Thiosulfativibrio zosterae: one gene and its partner. The protein of the gene in region 1 interacts with the protein of each later gene in a pairwise test. Links are inferred from orthologs where the notes say so. Each region holds a gene or a part of one and is shown on either strand. Other genes may lie near its edges. The genes, in order: THMIRH_RS11940 and topA.

Region 1 (9,993 bases):
TTCAAAGTGGCCGCCCTTGGAATCAAATTGTTAAGAATCGCCGTAAGAATGGCGATTTTTATTGGGTTGAAGCCAATGCCACGCCCATTATAGAATCCGGCAAAATTACCGGCTATATCAGTGTCAGAATGCCCGCCACTCGTGAGCAAATTAAGGGTGCTGAAGCAGCTTACGCCGCGGTTAAGGCAGGTAAGGTTAAATTGCGTCATGGTGTGCCAGACTCTCTCTATGCGCGTTTCAATCCCCTAGCCCATTGGCCACCTCTAGTTACGATCATTCCCGCAACCATCATTGCGATTACCAATGAATTCTTATCCTATTTCTTCGATATCGACTCGGAAATTTTAAATCTGTCGGTGATAGTGCTCACGCTGATTTCGGCCATGCATGTCATGTATTATTTGCACCGCATTCAAGAAGCCATTGAAGCGGTTGATGACCTAACCAATGGCCATTTAACGGGTAAAATCAATACGCACGGTGCGAATACCGCTGGCACCATGAACCGTCGTTTAAAAACCATGCAAACGCGGTTGGCCGCACAGCAAAACGAAATCAATGTCGAAGCACGCTTTTCAAAACGCATGATGTCGGGTATGGATGATTTAAAAACCTACATTATGTTGTCCGACCAAAACGGCACCATTGTATTTATGAATGCCTCCTTAATCGAATTCTTAAAACCGATTGAAGCCATTATTCAAAAAGATGTGCCCGATTTTAATTTGAAAAAATTAACCGGCAAAAATATCGGCTGCTTATTCAGAAACGACATGGATATTCTGATGGCTTGTTTAGACTTAAAAGAGCCTAAAACCTTTAAGTTTAATTTCTATTCCGCTGAAGTACAGTTGTCTATGACGCCTATTTTTGATGGCAATGGCAAATCTTTAGGGGTGGCGATTGAATGGCAAGATATTTTCCAAGAGTTGTTTGTGCAAAACAGCATCAAAACTTTGGTATCAGATGCCAGAAACGGCAAACTACATACCCGTTTAGATGCCTCTCAGTTAAGCGGTTTTTATAAAGACCTTTGCTTAGACATCAACTCCTTAATGCAAAATTTACAATCCACCCTCAGTGATATCTCGATTCTAATTGGTGGTTTACCCGCTAAAAACTTAACCCTAAAGGCGCAAAGACAACACCAAGGGCAATATGGTTGGACCATTAAAAGTTTGGGCGCAGGGATTGAATCTTTAAGAACCTCCTTCTGTAGCTTTAATAATCAAGCCAAAGAAGTGTCGCATTCGGCCGAGCATGTGTCCGAAAGTAACGAGATGTTGTCCAGCTCTATTAAAGCGCAAGCGGATGAACTTCAAAAAACCGCCGTAGCCATGAACCTATTAACCCAAAAGGTAAACGAAACCACCGAACAAGCTAAGGTATCTAATCAGCTGGCCATTCAAACCGAAGCGGGGGTTCAAGAAAGCAATCGCAATATGCAAGAAGCCATCACCGCTATGGCGGAAATTGCCGAGGTGAGTCAAAAAATTACCGGCATTGTAACTTTGATTGACAGTATTGCTTTTCAAACCAACCTTTTGGCATTGAATGCAGCGGTAGAGGCCGCCAGAGCCGGTGAACATGGTCGTGGATTTGCCGTGGTTGCAGGAGAGGTGAGAAATCTTGCACAAAAGTCAGCGGATGCTGCGAGAGAGATTAACGGTTTAATTGGCATGACCGCCGAAAAGATTGCCCAAGGAACAGAAAAAGTTCAAGCCACCGGGACATCCTTAGAGTCCATCATTAACCAAGTCACTGACATGACCGCCAATATTCGTCATATCTCTGAAAACGCGCAACAGCAAGCGCGCCAAATTCATGATGTGAATCAATCGATTATCAGCTTAGATAAATCAGCCAGTGAAAACTCAACGCTGGTACTAGAAAACGCCTCTCTTGCCGAGTATTTGGGCGATGTGGCTAAAAATATGGATGCCTTGGTTGGCTCGTTCCAACTGGGGGATTGCGAAACGGTTCAACGCGCTACGCAAGACCAAGCTGAAAGCCAGTATCTGGTCTTGGTGGTGGATGACAATGTCTCCAATCAAAAAGTGGCGGTGATGTTGTTGACCAAAATGGGTTATCACACCAAAGTAGCGGCAAACGGTCGAGAAGCCATTACCCAATGTCAACGCTACAATCCGGCGGCTATTTTGATGGATATTGAAATGCCCGTGATGAATGGGATAGAGGCAACCAAAGCTATCCGTAAAACGGGTTATCAAAAACCCATCCTAGCCTACACGGGTCATGGTGCGGATTTTGAAAAAACCATTATGTCATCTGGCATGAAAGACATCGTTCATAAACCGGTTAAACCAGAAGAACTCATGTCTAAGCTGATTAAAGCGGGTTGCAAACCCAATACCAACTCAGTTGAAGCCGTTAAATGTCGTCGTGAGAAACTAGTGGCCAAATCCGATTTAGCCAAACAATTTGACACCATGGTCAAAGCCCATTTAGGCTGGAAGAGCAAAATTCGCAGCTTTATTGATGGCGCAGACATAGGCGTGACCTATGAAAGTGCCATAGACCATACCGCTTGTGCTTTAGGTAAATGGTATTACGGCTCACAAGGCCAAGCGTTGATGCACTTGCCATCCATGAAAGCTTTGGGTGAAGAACATGCCGCCATGCATGCGCTCATCAAAACCATTATGGATGCCTTTAGCATAGACGATTATGAAGTCCTAGAAAAAGGCGTAACCGATTTGGATGCGCAATCAGACAAGGTGGTTGAATTGTTAGGGCAGTTAATGGAGCAAACGGCGGCTTAAGTCCGCTTTATGCCAATGCCGCCGCCATTCAAACCTGAAAATAGGCATGACTGGTTGGCGGATATCTAGGCGTTCTAGCAAAATTTTACGGCCTTTTATGATGGTTTTATAATGCTAAGCAACAACACCCCTCCCGCTACCCAAGTCCACTGTGACGAGAACAGCGCCCTGTGAGGGGTTTCTTGTTTTTGGAGGAGAGAAATTTGACAGAACAAATCGTAAATCAACTTACGGGTTATATTCCTCCAAACTTGCCTCTGCAACAAGACTTAGAAACCAAAGCCGTTTTAAAAAAAGCAATCACTGCCAATACTGCCTTAGCCAGATTAAATGGTGTCACGGCACTCATTCCAAATCAAGCGGTTCTTATTAACGCTTTGGTGCTTCAAGAAGCCAAAGACTCCAGCGAAATCGAAAATATCATAACTACTCATGATGATCTCTATCGCTCAAGTGTTGATGCCAGTGATTTATCGCAAGCGGTCAAAGAAGTCCGCCATTATGGTGAGGCCCTGCGTAAGGGGTTTGATTTGGTTTCTAACAACAAACTGCTTCTGGTTAAAGACATCGTGCAAATTCAATCGATCTTAGAAAAAAACGATGCCGGCATTCGCAAACAAGGTGGTACAACGCTTAGAAATGACCAAACAGGCGAAGTGATTTTTACCCCACCACAACAGGAAAACGACATACGCAATGCGCTGAGTAATCTAGAACAATACATCAATAATCCAGAATTAGACGATATTGACCCTTTAATCAAAATGGCGGTCATTCATCATCAGTTTGAGACCATTCACCCATTTTATGATGGCAATGGTCGCACGGGTCGTATTTTGAATATTTTGTATCTTGTCTTGTCTGAATTGCTCGACCTGCCGATTTTATATCTCAGCCGCTTTATTACCACCCATAAAGCCGATTATTACCGCCTACTGCAAAGTGTTCGCAAAGAACAAACTTGGGAAGAATGGGTGTTGTTTATGTTGGAGGGGATTGAGCAAACCGCCAATCAAACCATTCAACTGATTCATCAAATAGATGAGCAGATGCAGACAACAGCCAGTGAGATTCAGCAATATTCAACTAAACTCTATTCCAAAGACCTGTTAGAGGCTTTATTCGTTCACCCTTATACCAAGATTGAATTTATCGAACATAGACTCAGCATTACTCGCCAAACGGCTTCTAAATATTTAAAACAATTAGAAGACATTGGCATACTGCACAGCACTCAAGTGGGAAATAGTAAGTTCTTTATCAACAAGCGTTTTTATGAATTACTGAGCCAACCCTTATAGTTCTAGTTGCCATGTTAAAAAAATCAGAAAAAAGTAACGCATTCAAAGCTTATGTTAATAAAAACAAAAAAAATTAACATAGACTGGTTGGTATGTTAAAAACAACCCAAAATACCCAATCAAAATTTTATGATCAGTTAGTCTGATATCTAGGTGTTCGAATTAGGAAGTTTTATGTTTTTAGAGCCGGTTGACACCGTTTGTGAAGAAATTGAGATAAAAAAAAGCAAATTCATTAGCTGGGCCAAAAAGGTTTTATCAAGGCAGGACGCTATGGATTTTGTTTTAGAGCTTAGAGCGCAATATCCAGATGCTCGGCATGTTTGCTGGGGATATTTAATAGGAGATCCTAATAATTCAACCAACTCGGGTTGTAATGATGACGGAGAACCCAGTGGAACCGCAGGAAAGCCGATATTAAGCCAAATTAACTACAGCAATATTGGTAATGTTGTGGTCGTGACAGTGAGATATTTTGGGGGAATTCGCCTAGGTGCTGGAGGTTTGGTTCGAGCCTACAGAGAGTCGGCACAAAAAGCTTTACAAGCATTGAAAACAGAGGAGTACACACCGCTAATCGATGTGACTTTGCTTTGCTCTTTTAATGAAGAGAACCATTTGCGGCGCTTAGTTGAATCCTTGTCTGGCCAGATTACTGATGCTCAATACAAAACAGAAGTTGCTTTAACGGTTAAGCTCCCAGAAAAGTCAAAGATTAAGCTTACCCAGAGTCTGGCTGGTTTTTCAGTTGAAGTTATCTTTAAAGACCGAACAACAAGCTAACAAAGTCTGTAAACATATTCGATGTCAATGCCCTATTTGTTTCACTCGCCATTTAAGGCGTCTTTTCCCGAAACCCACCAAACCGAGCTGTTACGCAAGCTCACCGATAACGCCATTTTATTTAAATCCTTAAATTAATCAAAATCGATTAAATCGAATATTCTGCTTAATTTTTAAATTAGGGTCAGAGTAACATTAAATTTTTGCTTTAATTTTACTCTGACCCCAATTAAAGGTGCCTTTTGTTGGGTTTTTCCCTGCTCAACGACCTTTTTTAACGCCTTTTCTTAAGATTCCAAATATCTTTAACTGGGTTGAGCCTGTTTATTTAGCGTCAATTAAGCTTTTATAAATTGAATTTGGGCTTGCGCATAAAAATAATTTAATTATTTTGCACAAAAGTAAATTAAATGATTTATAATTTGCCTTAAGTTCACTAAGTTCGATAAATACAGTAAGGATAGGTTGTGCAAGCGCAAGAGAAAGAACCACAATTTGAATTGCTTAAACTGTTTAAGTACCACACAGAGCAGCGCGAAGATTTTTTGAATGTGATTGAAATGTACTTTCAAAATTTAGAGGGCGTGGTGTTTTCTATGGATCAACTTAACCTAGAAGAAGACGGCACTAAACAATCTAAAGACATTTACCTGGGATTATTAAGTTTTCATTTGAACAAAATATTAATCCTGCAACGCAGTGCTGAAAAAAATGAATCTGATATGTTAGGTGCGGTAGGTTCAAAATTTTTAAACAGCGATTTAAATGAAATTCGCGACTTTGAAGTGCTGCGTTCTTTAATGCTGCTGGGCGGCGAGATGACACAAACCGCTGTGCAAAAACTGAGCAAATCTTTAACCGCGGTGCAGTCTTATCAACTGTATAGTGGTGAGCTCAGCAATCAGCAACTCATTGAAGTTTTTCAAGAGATAGGCCAAGAAATCGTGGGTTATTTAAGATCAAACATTGAGCAGATGCATCACCATAATAGCCATTGGCGTACCTGGATGGCAGCCTGTTGCAACAGCTTAAAATAAACGCAAACCATTAAATCGAATTCATTCAGGAAACCGTCTATGAAAAAAATACTCACCGTCGATGATTCAAGATCTATGTTGCAAATGGTCAGCATGACCTTGAGGGTGGCGAATTATGAAGTGCATGAAGCCGCAGATGGTGCCATTGCGTTTGCCATGGCACAACAACAGCAATTTGATGCCGTTATCACCGACATTAATATGCCCAATATGAATGGCATTGAGTTGGTCAAAGCCCTGAGAGGCTTGCCTGACTACAAATTTACCCCAGTTTTGTGCCTAACAACCGAATCGTCTGACGACATGAAAGGTCAAGGCAAAGCAGCGGGTGCTACGGGTTGGTTGGTTAAACCTTTTAGCCCAGAAAAACTGTTAGGCATTATCGAGCGCTTAATTTAAATAAGTCGTCTTTAAAAGAGTTATTATTAGAACATTCGCTTAAAAGCTAAGGTTTTTAGGCTACTTTCAAGTCTTTCCATAGGAGAAATATTATGGCTTGGTTTTATCATTTATCTATTCGCACCAAATTATTAAGTTTAATCGGCTTATTGCTCGTTTTAATGGGCATTATTGGGTTTATGGGGTTAAACAACACCTCTAAAGTCAATGATATGGCGGATGAGATGTATCAAAAAGAATTGTTAGGACTAAGCTACATTAAAGAAGCCAATATAGACCTGCTGTATCAATCTAGAGCGGTGCGTAACTTCTTATTAGCACAAACCGATGCCAGCATTGACCAGTCGCAATATTTGGATGCCTTGAAAAAATACCAAGATTTATTTGATGAGCATATTAAAAAAGCAGAGCCGTTGTTTTATACAGCGGCCGCTAAGCAAAAATTTGCAGAGCTCAATGAAAAAGGCAATCAGTTTGAAGCCTTTACAAACCGTGTGATTGAATTAGCACAATCTGAAAAAGCCAGTGGTGCCGTGCAAGAACAAGAGCGTCAAACCATTAAAATGGCTCTGATTGAAGGTCGTCAATTGGCAGATTCGGTGGATAACGCTATGACTGCCTTAACTGAGTTGAAAGAACAAAACGCTGCCGCGGCTAGCGTAGCCTCTACTCAGCTTTATGAGCAATCAAAGTTAATGATGACGGCGGTTTTATTGGGCGCGTTATTGTTAGGTTTAGTGATTGGTTTAATGGTGTCGGGGCGTATTAAAAACAATGTGGAAGGTTTGGTTAAGCAGATGGGCGAATTGGTTAAAACCCAAAACCTCAGCTTGCGTATGCCAAAACGCGATGATGACGAAACAGGCGACATCGCCGAAGCTTTGAATGGTTTACTAGAAACCTTTGCCAAAGGCATTGACGAAACCCAAAGCGTAGTAGAAGCCATTGCCAAAGCCGACTACCAAAAACGCATCGTGGGACAGTATCAAGGGGATTTACTAGAGCTTAAAGATGGGGTTAATGCCTCAGCAGAAAGTGTGTCTTTTATGATGGACGAACTCAGCAAAGTGATGGACGCACTGCACAATGGCAAGTTCGATATCAAAATGGATAAACGCGTTCCTAAAGGCTTTAGTAAGCAGGTCGAAGACGCCTTAAGCAGCATCAACCAAGTTGTTATTGAAATCAATGTCGCCATGCAAGAAATGAATCAAGGGGATTTTGAAGGTGAAATTACCGTTGATGCGCGCGGTGCATTGTTAAGTTTAAAAAATAATATTAACGGCTCGTTAAAAAATATGGCAATGGCCATTAGCGCCATCAGTGAAGTGGTAGAAGCTCAGGCCGCAGGTGATTTAACCAAAGAACTCCCATCTGGGACTTTTAAAGGTCAATTGCACGATTTGAAAAATGCCATCAACTATTCATCTGCCAAAGTGCGTGAAGTGGTTCAAGTGGCCATTGAAGCCTCTCAAGTGGTCAGCGGCGCGGCACAAGAAGTATCGCAAGGCTCTTTAGATTTAAGCCAATCGGTACAAGAGCAAGCGGCGGCGTTAGAGCAAACTTCTGCCACCATGAATGAAATGAACAGCCAGGTGCAAAGCAGCAGCGCCAATGCCAAAGAAGCGACCAATGTTGCTAAAACAGTTCAGAAAAAAGCCCATGATGGGGTCGGTGTTATGCGCCAAACCATTACCGCTATGACAGCGATTGAAGAATCGAGCCACAAAATTTCTGACATTGTTTCTTTGATTGACGGCATTGCTTTCCAAACCAACTTGTTAGCCCTAAACGCAGCCGTAGAAGCCGCCAGAGCGGGTGATCATGGGCGAGGATTTGCGGTGGTTGCGGGCGAAGTGCGTAATTTGGCACAAAAGTCTGCCGAAGCCGCTAAAGACATTAAAGTGCTGATTGATGAAACCGTACAACGTGTTGGACAAGGTTCTCGTTTAGCAACCGAATCTGGGGATATGTTGAATGATATCAACACCTCAATTGAATCGGTCACCAAAATGATGGACGAAATCGCCCAAGCAGCGGCTGAACAAGCAGATGGTGTGCACCAAGTGCATCAAGCCATTACGCAAATTGATGGAGTCACTCAGCAAAATGCGGCCTTGGTTGAAGAAACCAGTGCGGCCTCAGAAAGTTTGAGCGAGCAAGCGCGTCTATTACAAAAAGAAATGTCATTCTTCCGTATCGGTGCACACAGTAATGCCTCGTATAACTCACAGTCCAAGGCCGCGGTAAAAACACCCGCTTTGGCAGCGCCTAAAGCGGCTGTAAAACCAGTGCAAAAACAACCAGGCCTGGTTAAAAATACGCCAAAATTAGCCGCACCAGCACCCAAAGCTTTGAGTGCAAAATCGCAAGGCAATAGTGACGAGTGGGGAGAGTTTTAATGGAAGCCTCAGTCAGCTCAGCCAGCACAAGTGCTGGCAATGAAGCCAGCTTTGTAGCCTCAACCCAGGCAGCAGAGCAGGTGCTCACCTTTGTGTTAGGGCGTGAAACCTATGGTTTAGACATTTTGCGTGTGCAAGAAATTAGGGGGTGGGAACCCCCAACCCAATTGCCGCAGATGCCGCATTATGTCAAAGGCGTGATTAATATGCGTGGCGCGGTGATTCCAATAGTGGATTTGCGTCAGCGCTTTGAGATAGGTCAACCAACTTATGATGATTCAACTGTCGTCATTATCACCAAAATGCGAGCTACGGATAAAATAGAAGGCAAGCAGATAGAAAAAACCATCGGCATGGTAGTAGACGGTGTGAGCGATGTCGAAAGTGTTGATATGCAACAATTACAACCAGCCCCCGCCTTTAGTGAAGCAGGGCAGGTGGGTGAGCAGTTTATTAAAGGCTTGGCCAATGTCGCAGAAGCGCAATCCGCAGACGATAAAATGATTATTGTCTTAAATGTGGATGCGTTAATTCATCAAGGAATTTTTAATCAACTCAGACATTAAAGAGCGCATAAAGCAGAGCAGTTAGATAAGTTCGGAGGTCAGGATGAATATTGCAATGAAAGAAGGCATGGATGAGGCTAAAAAGTTGATTCAGAATCTTAAAATTCAAAGTATGCCGCCCGAAATTTATCAGTTGGATGAACTCATGTTGGCGGAAAAACCCAACATGAATCAGATTGCGAATTTGTTGTCTAAAAACCCCGAAATTTTGGGCGAGTTTCTCAGCCTTGCCAATAAAATTTTGCAAAAGACCGAAGACGACCTCATTTTAGAAGCCTTAGCGGCGGTTAATTTATTAGGTTTGCAAGAAATTCAGCGTTTGTTTATCAGTTGCTATCTGCAAAAGAATTTGCCAGTGAGCGATGTCGATTTTAAACTCATCAAAAACTCAACCCGTTCGGGCATAGCCGCTGCAGAACTGTCTTACTGGGTGCCTGAGATAGGTCGCACCGAAGCCTATTTTATTGCTTTTTTACAAGATGTCGGCGCCATTTATATGATGCGTCACGACCCTGAAAACTATGCCGAACAATTTTTGAATCTACAACTGAGTAACCCTGTCACCGCTTATCAAGCCGAGCTAGATCATTACCACACCGCCCATAGTTTTGTGGGCAGCTTAGTGGCGCGGCGTTGGCACTTAGGTGATTTGTTGTGTAAAAGTTTGTTACTACATCATTACGATTCGCTAGAGGCGGTACAAAATTATGATGCCAAAGTTG
Region 2 (3,715 bases), 400 kb from region 1 along the record:
TGCAATTTGTGGTTTTCCATGCTGACATTCACTGTGACAAACTTGTCGCGGTATTCTGGCAAAGACAAACGGCGTTGAATATCGGCATTGAGTTGATTTTGGTTAATCAGCGCGGTTTTTTCATCGTAGGTAATACCCAAGTTTCCATGCTCAACGGCATTGGCAAAAATTTCAAATAAACCGATAGAAATATTTTTGGGGTCGTGGGTCATTAAGGCTAACAGGCTCGATAAGCTTTTGGCCTCGTCCAAGGTTTTGTAATGAAAGGTAGCCGCCTGCATCAGCGGCATAATGCGCATTAAGTGCTGAACGGTGTTGTGCGTTTCTAGGTGGTTTTCATAATCTTTCAGCGCGGCATTGACAACCGATTTTAGGGTTTCGCGCGTGATGGGTTTGATGAGGTAATAGAAAGCCCCCAGCTCTAAGGTTTTTTTGATGTTTTCAGGGTTGCGGTCTGAGGTTTGCAGAATAAAGGGCAATACTTTACGGTTTTCATCCTCTTTAATGCGCTTGAGCAAGCCAATCCCATCTAAGTTGGGCATAGAAACATCCGACACGATGCAGCTGAAAAATCCAGGCGATTTTTGCATGATTAAATCATAAGCGGCTTGACCATCGGGCGCTGTAAATAAATGAAAGTTTTCTGTGTCTAAGAAAGTGCTCATTAATTCAAGGCTGATTAGGTCATCATCGATCAATAAGAGGTTGTAATGTTTCAAGGGCTTCCCGTCTTTAAGCAAACCTTTTAAAAGGTCTATTTGAGTGAATGTAAAAGAAATGATTGCAATTTGGCGTTTTTTTTTGCAATCTTTCATATAGTAAAAATGATTAGAAGACTGTAAAGTCTTTCATAAATAGAATAATAAACCCTAATTGCACATAAATAAAAGTGTTTTTTCACTTGCAGATTTTGTATTCAAGCGCATTAAAATGTGTTGAATCAAAAAATTATGAGATCCTTTGGTCATGACAAATTTAGTAATTGTAGAATCGCCGGCGAAAGCCAAAACCATCGAGAAATATTTGGGTGCCGATTTTACCGTGCGTTCCAGTTATGGACATATTCGAGATATTCAAAAGAAAGGAATGGGGATTGATTTAGCCAATGGCTTTGAACCCACCTACGAGATTTCGCCCGATAAAAAGAAAACCGTCACCGAATTACGCAAACTCAGCAAGGCAGCTGACACGGTTTGGCTGGCAACGGACGAGGACCGCGAAGGGGAAGCCATTGCTTGGCACCTAGCGGAAGCCTTAAACTTAGATGTAAAAACCACCAAGCGAATTGTGTTTCATGAAATTACCAAGCCTGCGATTCAAGCGGCGATTGCTTCGCCCAGAACCGTGGACATGGATTTGGTGGAAGCCCAGCAAGCGCGTCGTTTATTAGACCGTATTGTGGGGTTTGAGTTATCACCCGTGTTATGGAAAAAAATTCGTACTGGTTTATCTGCGGGCCGAGTTCAATCGGTGGCGGTGCGTTTAATTGTCGAGCGTGAGCTTGAAATTGAAGCCTTCCAGTCAGACTTTGTGTATCGATTACAAGGTGTTTTGGATTTACTGGATGCCCAAGGCAAACCCTGTGGTCAATTACAGGTGAAACGCACCGCCGCATTCGACTCAGAAGCTGAGGCCATGGCGTTTTTACAGGCAACTTCTAGCGCCCGTTTAACGGTGCAAAGTTTAGAAGAAAAGCCCGCCAAAAAATCGCCTAAAGCCCCCTTTACCACCTCAACCTTGCAGCAAGAAGCCTCTTCAAAATTAGGCTTCTCTGTTAAGCAAACCATGGTGATTGCGCAGCGTTTGTATGAGTCTGGAAAAATCACCTACATGAGAACCGACTCGGTGAACTTGTCTGAAGTTGCGTTGGCGCAAGCCAAGCAGGTGATTACGCAAGATTATGGCCCTCAATACAGCCTAACGCGTCGTTACAAAACCAAACAAGCCGATGCGCAAGAAGCGCATGAAGCGATTCGTCCAACCGATTTTGGCGTGTCTGAAGTCATGGGCGAACGCAACGAACAACGCCTGTATCAATTGATTTGGCGCCGTGCTATTGCCTCACAGATGGCAGAAGCACAGTTAAAGCGTACCACGGTGGATATTGCCATTGATACCTTACCAGGTGATAAGTTGACTGCCAAAGGCGAAGTGGTGGTGTTTGACGGTTTCTTGAAAGTTTATAATTTGGATACCGATGATGAAGAGGGTGGTTTGTTACCCCCCATGCATATTGGTCAGCCCTTAGCTTTGGGTGAGCTGGTATCGCGCCAAAGTTTTTCGCGTCCGCCTGCTAGATACAACGAAGCTGCATTGGTGCGCACCCTAGAAGAAATGGGGATAGGTCGTCCATCCACCTATGCGCCAACCATTGATACGGTTCAACAGCGTGGTTATGTGGTAAAAGAAGACCGCGAAGGTACGCCGCGTGAGTATCGACAACTCACATTAAATGCACAGGGTGTGCAAACTCAAACCCTTACCGAAATGGCTGGCACAGAAAAAAATAAACTCTTCCCAACCGATATTGCGGGCATAGTGACCAAATTTTTAGTGGCGCATTTTGGCGATATATTGGATTACTCTTTTACCGCCAAGGTGGAAAGCGAGTTTGATGAAATTGCTAAGGGCAAGGTCACTTGGCAAGGGATGTTAGATAATTTTTATCAAAAGTTTCACCCCAAAGTTTTAGCCGCAGAAGATGTCTCGCGAGAAGATGCCGGGCAAGCTCGCCCTTTAGGCAATGACCCCAAAACCGGCAAGCCCATGTTTGTCAAAATTGGCCGCTTCGGGCCTTATGTGCAGTTGGGTGATGGGGAGAATGACGAGAAACCGGTGTTTGCCAGTTTGATGCCCGGCCAAAAAATGGATACGCTCAAGCTAGAAGAAGCCTTAGAGCTGTTTAAATTGCCGCGTTTGGTGGGGCAAATGCCTGAAACCTTTGAAGCCACTGCGGTCGATGGCACGCTCTTTAAAGCAGAAAAAGGCCAAGACATCATCGCCAAGCAAGGGCCTTTTGGACCTTATTTGGAATATGGCCCAAAAGTGTACGCGCCCATCAAGGGTTACAGTCCTTTAGCGATTACGCTGGAAGAGTCGGTAATGCTGATTGAGGCCAAAATCGTTGCCGATGCTGAAAAGATTGTGCGGGTTTTCCCAGGGTCCGATGTGTCAATTTTAAAAGGCCGTTGGGGGCCTTATATTGCCGACACGGTCACCAAGAAAAATGCCAAAATTGCCAAAACCGAAGACCCAATGGAGCTGACTTTTGAAGAGTGTGTAAAACGCTTAGAAGAAGCGCCAGAGCCTAAAAAGCGTGGTCGAGCAGGCGCCAAAAAAGCGCCAGCGAAAAAAGCGGAAACAACGCCTGAAAAAGCACCCGTCAAAAAAACTCCGGCCAAAAAAGCCCCGGCTAAAAAACCGGCAGCAGCTAAAAAAGCGCCCGCCAAAAAAGCCAGCACCTAGCAGGCTGTCGGCCGTTAGGCGGCACGCATCCTGCCTCTAAATATCGCTAAATCGCCTCTAAAAATAACCAGGCCTGGTTATTTTTAGGGGCAAATCTACCCATTTCTTAGGTTTGTCTGAAAGTCGGCGCTGACGATCTCTGGCTGTTTAAAAGTTCCTATTGCCTTGGCGCATCTAGTAAAATACCGTTTTTAAAATTTTGAAGAGATTCTCGCATGAAGCAGCAAATTGCCGACCATTTATCTGGCGT

Evidence for each region.
Region 2: the proteins of THMIRH_RS11940 (region 1) and topA interact in binary tests that used the Escherichia coli proteins (3 or more experiments, as listed by UniProt). The link is inferred for Thiosulfativibrio zosterae from one-to-one orthologs.

The regions. Positions count from the first base shown.
Region 1 is NZ_AP021888.1:2,610,298-2,620,290, reverse strand. Bases 3,322-6,062 are described here. They hold THMIRH_RS11940 (YigZ family protein), read left to right. Parts: upstream 3,322-4,258; coding sequence 4,259-4,867; downstream 4,868-6,062. Other genes in these bases: THMIRH_RS11930 (response regulator), read left to right, coding at 5,944-6,062; THMIRH_RS11935 (hypothetical protein), read left to right, coding at 5,335-5,904; THMIRH_RS11945 (Fic family protein), read left to right, coding at 3,322-4,084. Also shown: THMIRH_RS11950 (methyl-accepting chemotaxis protein), read left to right, coding at 1-2,783; more of THMIRH_RS11945, read left to right, coding at 2,987-3,321; more of THMIRH_RS11930, read left to right, coding at 6,063-6,303; THMIRH_RS11925 (HAMP domain-containing methyl-accepting chemotaxis protein), read left to right, coding at 6,396-8,705; THMIRH_RS11920 (chemotaxis protein CheW), read left to right, coding at 8,705-9,271; THMIRH_RS11915 (HDOD domain-containing protein), read left to right, coding at 9,315-9,993.
Region 2 is NZ_AP021888.1:2,210,000-2,213,714, reverse strand. Bases 633-3,715 are described here. They hold topA (type I DNA topoisomerase), read left to right. Parts: upstream 633-966; coding sequence 967-3,465; downstream 3,466-3,715. Other genes in these bases: argS (arginine--tRNA ligase), read left to right, coding at 3,681-3,715; THMIRH_RS10240 (response regulator), read right to left, coding at 633-719. Outside these bases: more of THMIRH_RS10240, read right to left, coding at 1-632. UniProt on the Escherichia coli protein: Releases the supercoiling and torsional tension of DNA, which is introduced during the DNA replication and transcription, by transiently cleaving and rejoining one strand of the DNA duplex.